DNA from 2 places in the Faecalicatena contorta genome. Region 2 is predicted to be linked to the other one. Evidence: riboswitches for the same ligand, from Rfam matches in the RefSeq annotation. Region 2 holds a riboswitch; the other holds the start of a gene.

Region 1 (4,867 bases), 900 kb from region 2:
GATCAAGAAAGCCTGAGAGGAGTTCAGAGAATGGCATACATTTTTGCAATAATTCTTGCTGTTTGTGGTGGAATTATCATGTATGTAAACAGAGCAAATATTGGAGGGGTTTTCGGAGCTTCTTATGAAGTAAGTATTGAGATTTCTAAAATTGTACCTATATTTTTAGTGTCATTACCATTTGTTGCGATTACCAGAATAGCGACAGCTGGATTTTATGCTACTGAAAAAAGTGGATTGTCATACATTCTTACATTCATTGAACCAGTATTGATGCTGATATTTATGCTTGTTTTACCACCTTTATTTGGTGGACAGATTATGATATGGTGGAGTACGGTATTGGCACGTGTTTTTTCAGCGATTCTGGCATTCATACTAATAAAATATTGCGAAAAGGGAGATTTGCAATATGGAATACAGAAAATTTAACAATCAGATAGTAGCAAGAATAATCTAGGTTTATCTATTGTATTTTTAAGGACAGCCTCATAGCACAATAGGGCTGTCCTTTTAAAATTATGAAGCTAATTTTTAATAAATTCTAGTAGATTTTGATTGGAATAATCATAACTCTAATGAATATTCAGCATCTACCCACATCTGTAAATTCCCATCAAGATATAACCTTGCATATTCTAATGGCTCATCGATTGCAAGCGATGTCAAAGCACAATCAGATCCAGGTGTGGTTCTTAAATTTTTTTCTGCTTCCCAACAATCAATACGGAGTATATAGCCCGTATTAGTATATACATCAATGCTGTTGCACTGTGGATTGTATTCTGCAAATATTGTTCTCATCGTATCCCATCTCCTTATCATTTAATCAATCAGTAGTAGCAAAAATTAAGAAGCATTTCAATCAGTTCACCATGTCAGTTTTATTTTGTGTTATACTGTTTTATAGATTTTTCTTGCCCTTGTATTTGCCCTTATCAGAGTGCATAAACACTGATGGGACGATATAACACAAGGGAAATAATAAGGGAAAGCTCACCTGCGACAAATCCAGTGTTTTCAAGGGGTTGCGAAGAATTTAATAATAAAATATAACAGTTATTAAATTTCTTAAAACAGGTGAAATCTCAATCGGGATTTAGCGACGAGCTTTAGTCTCGGCGCGGATGGGGGCGCTCCATAAAGGGATAGCCGAAAACCTCCCGGAGAACATCCATGTCCTTTCAAAAACGCGGCCGCGGACCTAAGAAATTCTTGGTGGGAAACAGCCCGGAAAATGGAGCACCACTGACACATCACGAGAAATCCGATGATTTCTCGCGCTGGGTCAGCTGATTTTTGGATTCGGAATCCAAAAATCTCTCCATTTTCCGGGCTGTTTCCCACCAAGAATTTCTTAGGTCCGCGGCCGCGTTTTTGAAAGGACATGGATGTTCTCCGGGAGGCTTTCAGCTATCCCTTCATGGAGCTGGCGCATCCAACCGGCAGAAAAAAGCTCGTTTCTAAGGAGAGGCCTCAAGCGGGGGCAGCGTATGGTATTGAATTGGCGGGACTTTTATGCCCCCAGTAGGTGTACATAAGCAATGGGTTACGGTTCCAGTATCAAAATAATTCAATACACATCTTGAAGATGAAAAGATACGCATAGCCAATCCACATCCGCTGCCCTGGTCCGGGATCCCACCCGGTTGGCGAGCTTTCCTGTCGATTGGATGAGCCAGCTTTATGACAGGGAGGCCGGGGAGGCGCTGGGGCTGTATATGCCGTTGCGATATGCTGGAGTGCGCTTAGTGATTCTTGAACAGCCGATGCCAGATAGGCGGGGAAAAACTTGATCTCCAAATCAAGTTTTTGCTGAACCCAGCGCGGGAAATCATCAGATTTCCCGTGATGTGTTCAGCGTACCCGCCTATCCGGCATCGGGTGTTCTAGAATCACTTAGCAGCACGGGTGCATATCGCAACGGCATATACAGCCCCAGTGCCTTCCCGGCCTCCCTGTCATGAAGCGTCCCCGTCCGTCGACAAGTCTAAAGCTTGCCGACTAAATCCCGATTTTATAAAAGTTATAGTTGAAATTCTTTGAGAATAGAGTATAATGATTACTGTAAAACCTGGAAAGGGGAGCTTGCATGAAGCAGGCTGAGAGTAAGCTGTATTGCTTAGACCCATAACCTGATTTGGATAATGCCAACGTAGGGATACATTGAACTGCATTTTATGCGGATATGCCTTATTTTGGTGTATCCGCATTTTTACATTCAAAATAACGATACACAGGAGGTAGGTACCATGATGAGAGAATGTTTTGACAAAGTTAGGGAAAAGTCACCGCTGGTGCATAATATTACCAATTATGTGACAGTAAACGATGTGGCGAACATCCTGCTCGCATGCGGCGGCAGCCCGATTATGTCGGATGAGCCGGAGGATGTGGTGGATATCACATCGATCTGCGGGGGACTCAATATCAACATCGGGACACTGAACCAGCGGAGCATCCGCAGTATGATCCTGGCGGGTGAGAAGGCCAATGAGCTGGGGCACACCGTGCTTCTGGATCCCGTGGGCGCAGGGGCCAGCAGTCTTAGGACCGGCACGGCGAAGGAATTGATGGCAAAGATAAAATTCGATGTAATCCGGGGAAATATTTCGGAGATCAAGACACTGGCCCAGGGGAGCGGTACGACAAAGGGAGTGGATGCAGATGTGGCGGATGCAGTGACGGAGGAGAACCTGGAGCAGGCGGCAGCCTTCGTAAAAGCCTTTTCAAAAAGCTGCGGCAGTATTGCAGCTGTGACCGGGGCAATTGATTTGGTCAGTGACGGAGAAACCTGTTATGTGATCCGCAACGGGCGTCCCGAGATGGGCAGGATTACGGGAACAGGGTGCCAGCTTTCCGGTATGATGACCGCCTTTATTACGGCGAATCCGGATCATAAGCTGGAAGCGGCTGCGGCTGCAGTCTGCGCTATGGGGCTTGCGGGAGAGACCGGATTTGCACGAATGCAGGACGGGGATGGAAATGCAACCTACAGGAACCGCATTATAGATGCTATTTATAACATGACGGGTGAAGAACTGGAAAGAGGTGCAAACTATGAAGTGCGGTAAGGAAGAGCTGCTCTTATATGCGGTAACAGACAGAAGCTGGCTGGGAGAGTCCACACTGTACCAGCAGGTGCAGGATGCTCTGGAAGGCGGCGCTACTTTTATCCAGCTGAGGGAGAAGGATCTGGAGACGGAGGCTTTTCTGGAGGAAGCCAGAGAGATTAAAGTGCTCTGTAAAAAGTATCAGGTTCCTTTTGTCATCAACGACAGTGTTGAGATTGCACTGGCCGTGGATGCGGACGGTGTGCATGTAGGCCAGAGCGATATGGAAGCTGGAGATGTGCGCAGGAGGCTGGGAGAAGATAAGATCATCGGCGTATCCGCCCAGACGGTAGAGCAGGCCCTTCTGGCACAGAAACACGGGGCCGATTACCTGGGGGTAGGGGCTGTCTTTCCTACCGGCTCTAAGGCGGACGCGATAGAAGTGGATATGGAAACGGTCAAGGCGATCTGCGGAGCAGTGGATATTCCGGTTATCGCAATCGGCGGCATCGGCGCGGGCAATGTCATGGAACTTGCCGGCAGCGGTATCTGCGGGATTGCAGTCATCAGCGCACTCTTTGCACAGCAGGATATTAAAGAAGCGGCGCGGGAACTGAAGACATTAACGGAAGCGATGGTAAAGGTGCCTTCTGAGGACGCAGCTGTATCCGGGCTTCAGGAGAAAAGATGAGGCGGATACAGGGGGCAGTATTTGATGTAGACGGAACACTTCTGGACTCCATGGAAATCTGGGAGAATCTCAGCGAGAGATATCTGGAATCCATGGGTGTGAAACCAGAGCCGGGACTGAGCAGAATCCTGAACACGATGAGTACAAGGCAGGGAACACAATATCTGATTGAACACTATGGACTGCAGCTGGATATCCGGCAGGCCATGGAGGGGATCAATAAAATGCTGTACGGGTTCTACAGCTGCGAAGCCCCTCTCAAAGAAGGCGTGCCGGAATGCCTGGAAGAACTGAAAAGGCAGAAGATTCCTATGATTGTTGTGACGTCCAGTGACCGCGTGAATGTAGAAGCAGCGTTCACAAGACATGGAATTCTGTCCTATTTTCAGGAGATCCTGACCTGTTCGGAGATGCATACAGATAAGACAAAGCCGGATATTTTCCTGGAAGCGGCACGAAGGCTGCAGGCAGCCCCAGTAGATATCCTGGTTTTCGAAGATGTTCTGCATGCCCTGAAGACGGCAGGAAAAGCAGGCTTTCAAACTGCTGCCGTCTACGACAGATACAGTGCCGGACAGGAGAAGGAAATTAGAGAAACAGCCGATTATTATCTGAAAACATTTAAGGAATTCAGTACCTGCGCAGCAAAGTGCACGGCACGGGCTGAACAGTAACTGAATTCAGACAGGCCACCAAGAAAAGGAAAGCAATAAACCCAGCGGCAGACCGGGGGCACCACTCTCTGCCGCTCTATAAAATTAATGCAGACATAAAGAAAGGAAACAAAGATCATGAGAACAGCATTAACAATCGCTGGAAGCGATTCCAGTGGAGGCGCCGGCATCCAGGCAGATATTAAGACGATGACAGCAAATGGCGTGTACGCCATGAGTGCAATCACCGCGCTTACCGCTCAGAATACGACCGGCGTAACAGGAATAATGGAAGTAACACCAGAATTTTTAAAGGAGCAGATGGACTGTATTTTTACAGATATCCGGCCGGATGCAGTGAAGATCGGGATGGTATCATCATCTCCGCTCATAGAGGCGATTGCCGGCAAGCTGCTTGAGTATCGGGCAGAACACATTGTTCTGGATCCGGTTATGGTAGCCACGAGCGG
Region 2 (4,867 bases):
TATAGACATGGATGAAATAATAAAAGCAATCTATGACAGCGTAAACACGGAATCAGTACCTGCCCGGGAAATCGTTATTCCGGAACATGGGACATGGGCATTTGTATCAGAGCGTAAACTATTGTGTTATACAGGCGTTTGTATGAAAGAGGAGAGGCCGGAATTGATGCTGGAAATGAGTCCGTACTATTTTACGGGAAAGCACTCCGGTGATAGATCTGTTAAGAGCAAGATTAACGGCTTTTTCAGGCTTGACCAGGGGGCTATTATTCTGGATGACTTTATTGATGAGATATATAACGGCGATGAAAAGTTTAAACGTCTGCCTATTCATGTAAAGTATCCCACTGGCGCGGATACCTGGTATGGAATATTTCAACAGGGTGAGATGGCGGAAGAAACGGTGGATGCGATTGAGAGGCAGATCTTCGGGGTAACAGCAAGGGAACTGGAAAACTTTCTTTTGGGATATGCAAAAGTTTTTGGAATATATCACGATTATTTCCGTTATCCGCGATTGACAAGATATCAACGGGGGGACAATTACTGCGACCTGTGTGGTATGTGGATACCTAGATCATTTCCATACTTGATCTTCCGGGAAAGCGGGCAGGATTTTTCCCATGTATCATTGTGGGGGGCATACCGCTATTTTCAGCTGCTGCTGCAGAACAGGAGCGATACTCCGGCAGCGGGGCTTCTGATAAAAAATGGAGTAGAAGAAGAGGTGCTGAAAAGGATTCTGGAAGCCGGAAACAGGACAGGAGTTTACTGGCGGGAATCTGCTGTGACCAAGGATTTAATCCATTATATGTACCGGTAAATGCAATGGCGGCCGCGCATATACGGATTGAGTGGAGATGATTTCTTTCTGTAGTTTATAAAGACTTGAATCATGGTTAATAATTTTAGAGCTTTCGTTAACGAAGCCTCTCTTGTATGACGGTACATGAGAGGCTATACTAAAGTTGTCAGGCCGGACAAATATCAGAAAAGGAGATCTTGCTTATGAAAGAAAATCTGGGAGCGCATATAGCCGCCCTCCGCAAAGCAAAAGGTATGACGCAGGAGCAGCTGGCCTCGGCACTGGGGATTTCGGGGCCTGCAGTCAGTAAGTGGGAGACAGAAAGTTCCTGCCCGGATATCACATTACTGTGCCCCCTGGCAAGAGCGCTGGGCACCAATTTAGATACATTACTGCAGTTTGAAGAGTCACTGCCTGATGAGCAGGTTGCAGAACATATTAATAAAGTAATTGAAACCGGCAGAGAACAGGGGCAGGAGGCGGCGGAGGAGATGCTGCAGAAGCTGCTTCATCAGTATCCGGCAAGTGTACCGCTGAAATACAATGCTTCGGCGGTGCTGACCATGTTCGAGATGATGTTTCCGCTGGCATCAGAAGAAAAGAAAATACAGTGGAAGCAGCAGAGAAAAGAGCTTTTGGAATATATCCGGGTAAACGGGATTCCCGCATACCGCGACCAAGCGGTCATCCAGCTTGCATCTATGGCGCTGGCAGAGGAGGAACTGGAAACGGGAGAACGGCTTCTGAAGGAAATACCGGAATATACTGCGGATACTACGATGCTGTGGGCGCAGTTATATCTGAAGCGGGATGAAAAGGACAAAGCTGTGGAAGTGATACAGAAGCGTTTGTTCACCCTTGTAGGGCAGATGCAGAATTGCTTGCTGCTTCTGGCGGACGAGAAGGTACAGCCAGATGCAGAAAAAGGGCTGGAAATCTGTGAAGTTTACCGAAAGATGGAAGAAATATTTGGCTGTACAAGAGGAATGAGCGACGGAATATTTGCTGAGGTCTTTCTGCGGGCGGGAGAGAAAGAAAAGGCGCTGGACAGCATTGTGCGTTTTGTAGATGCTATTACGGGGCAGGTGATGCTGCCAAATCCGCTTTTATTCTCGGCGGCTGTCAAAGTAAAGGAAGGGCAGGAGGCTGCGTCAAAGGAAATGAGACAGATGATTCTGGAAGGGCTGCTTACCGATGGGGCAGTTGCAGAAATCCGGGAGGACGGAAGATTTCAGGAAGCAATAAATACGCTGCGGGATGGATTACGATGAGAGGGGACGCGCATAGTAACGTTACAGTTCAGCCCCCAATATCGGATATTTTTAAGTATTGACAAATAAAAAGAAACAGCGTATATTTATACACGTAAACTAAACAGGGGAGCTTATAGATAGGCTGAGAGGAAGTTGAGAACTTCGACCCATATACCTGATTTGGATAATGCCAACGTAGGGACTGATGTAAGATATTTACGGGAAGTGCCGATGGCGCTTCCCGTTTTTGGGTTTTCTTATACCGACTTTCCGGAGTTTACATAATGTTACTATGCACGTCCCCGTGTATAGCAGCGGCATAATTACATAAGCAATACCGATGAGAGTGAACAGGAGTTCATGAAGGGGTGCACCACCGCGGGTGTAGTTCTTTCATGAACTCTTTTTTTGCTTCCCAGCGGGATGCACACTTTGTTGAATAGTAACTGCATAAAAAGGAGGAGAAGATATGCTGAAAGTGAATGGCAAAGAAATCGATTTCAAGCCTGATACCACAATATCAGATCTATTGGAACAGCAGGGGTTCCCTGTTAATCGGGTGGCGGTAGAGCGCAATGGTGAGATTGTGCCCAGAAAAATGCTGTCCCTGACACTGGTTGAAGACCACGATGTTCTGGAGGTTGTCAGTTTTGTAGGAGGAGGTTGATGGAAAGATGCTGACCAGGGAAGAGATAAGGTGTGCGCTGGAAGAGCGCCATACAAAAGAAATACAGGAGCGGCTTTCAAAGGCAAAAGTGGCGGTCGCAGGTCTGGGAGGGCTCGGCTCTAATGTGGCTTTCTTCCTTGCCAGAATCGGAGTAGGGCACCTGCATCTGCTTGATTTTGACCGGGTAGACATTACCAATTTGAACAGGCAGCAATACTTTATGCGCCATATCGGAATGTACAAAACCGAGGCGCTGAAGGAGGAGCTGGCGGAAATCAATCCATACCTGGACATTACCACAGACTGTATAAAAGTGACAGAAGAAAATATAGCAGCTTTGTTTGCGGCGGATGATATGATATGTGAAGCCTTCGATGACCCGGAAGCTAAGGCAATGCTGGCAAACGGGATACTGGAGCTGTATCCGGAAAAATATTTGATTGCTGCTTCCGGTATGGCAGGATATGGAGAAAGCAATGCGATCCACACGCGGAAGATAACAGAACATTTTTATCTGTGCGGGGACGAAAAAACAGAACCATCATACGGCAATGGGCTAATGGCCCCCAGAGTGGCAGTTTGTGCAGCACACGAGGCAAACCTCATTACGGAGCTGATACTGAGATAACATGAAAAGCTATTCAAATAAAACAAGAATAATAGGAGGAGTTTAGAAATGGAAAATTGTAAAAATGATTCATTTGTCCTGGGAGGGCATACATTTGAGTCCCGTTTTATCCTGGGCTCAGGAAAATATTCGCTGGATCTGATCAAGGCAGCGGTAGAGAAGGCCGGCGCCCAGATTATCACATTGGCACTCCGCCGTGCCAATGAAGGCGGCATGGCAAACATTCTGGATTATATTCCGGAAAATGTGACGCTGCTCCCGAATACATCCGGCGCCAGAAATGCGGAGGAGGCTGTGCGTATTGCGCGTCTGTCCAGAGAATTGGGATGCGGAGATTTTGTAAAGATCGAAGTAATTCACGATTCAAAATATCTGCTGCCTGACAATTATGAGACGATCAAGGCCACGGAAATTCTGGCAAAAGAGGGCTTTGTTGTTATGCCTTATATGTATCCCGATTTAAATGCGGCCAGGGACATGGCAAATGCTGGAGCTGCCTGTATTATGCCTCTGGGCTCCCCGATCGGTTCCAACAAAGGGATCTGCACCAGGGATTTTATCCAGATCCTGATTGATGAGATCGATCTTCCGGTTATTGTGGACGCAGGGATCGGGAAACCGTCCCAGGCATGCGAGGCGATGGAAATGGGTGCAGCGGCCGTGATGGCCAATACTGCAATCGCCACGGCCGGTGATATCCCTGCCATGGCGGAGGCATTTAAAAAGGCAATTGAAGCTGGGCGTACCGCGTATCTGTCCGGTATGGCCCGGGTCATTGACAAAGGCGCAAGCGCTTCTTCACCGCTCACCGGATTTTTGCAGGATTAGGAGGCGGCAATGAGTACAGCAAATCATGTAAATGAAAGTATTTTAAATGAAGAGATAAAGGAACTGCAGAAGAAAAACCGGATTGACCATATGACTTATCTGCCGGGGATGGAGGTTCTGGAGTCCGGGATCCAGGAACAGGTGATCGCCTCCATGAATGCCTATGATTATACAAGGTATACTGCAGATGATGTGCGCAGGGCCCTTGCGCGGGATATGCGTACTCCGGAAGACTTTGGGGCCCTGCTGTCACCTGCCGCGCTGCCGTTTTTGGAAGAGATGGCGCAGCGTGCGCAGAGGGAGACCAGAAAACACTTTGGGAACGGCATCTACATGTTTACGCCGGTTTACATTGCAAACTACTGTGAGAACTTCTGTATCTACTGTGGATTCAACTGCCATAACAAGATAAACCGGGCAAGGCTGAGCGAAGAGGAGATCGATCGGGAAATGAGGGCCGTTGCAAAGAGCGGCCTGCAGGAAGTATTGATCCTGACGGGGGAGAGCCGGGCAAAATCAGATGTGGAATATATAGGAAAAGCCTGCAGGATCGCACGCAGATATTTTAGAGTAATCGGGCTCGAGGTGTACCCCATGAATACCGATGAGTATGCATATCTGCATAAATGCGGCGCCGATTACGTGACCGTTTTTCAGGAGACCTATCATGCAGATAAATATGAGAC

What was found. Region 2 has a riboswitch for thiamine pyrophosphate ahead of thiS (sulfur carrier protein ThiS). Riboswitches for the same ligand answer to the same signal wherever they lie in the genome.
Region 1: another riboswitch for thiamine pyrophosphate. It lies ahead of thiM (hydroxyethylthiazole kinase); the one in region 2 lies ahead of thiS (sulfur carrier protein ThiS).

The regions. Positions count from the first base shown of each region.
Region 1 is NZ_BQNQ01000001.1:3,301,258-3,306,124, reverse strand. Features, by position in the region: gene MWG26_RS14885 (MATE family efflux transporter) at 1-432, shown strand, start outside; gene MWG26_RS14880 (DUF6061 family protein) at 568-804, opposite strand; TPP riboswitch at 2,071-2,179, shown strand; gene thiM (hydroxyethylthiazole kinase) at 2,253-3,074, shown strand; gene thiE (thiamine phosphate synthase) at 3,061-3,744, shown strand; gene MWG26_RS14865 (HAD family hydrolase) at 3,741-4,418, shown strand; gene thiD (bifunctional hydroxymethylpyrimidine kinase/phosphomethylpyrimidine kinase) at 4,536-4,867, shown strand, end outside.
Region 2 is NZ_BQNQ01000001.1:4,197,747-4,202,613, reverse strand. Features, by position in the region: gene MWG26_RS18835 (hypothetical protein) at 8-823, shown strand; gene MWG26_RS18830 (helix-turn-helix domain-containing protein) at 1,009-2,076, shown strand; TPP riboswitch at 2,174-2,277, shown strand; gene thiS (sulfur carrier protein ThiS) at 2,528-2,725, shown strand; gene thiF (thiamine biosynthesis protein ThiF) at 2,733-3,353, shown strand; gene MWG26_RS18815 (thiazole synthase) at 3,402-4,181, shown strand; gene thiH (2-iminoacetate synthase ThiH) at 4,191-4,867, shown strand, end outside.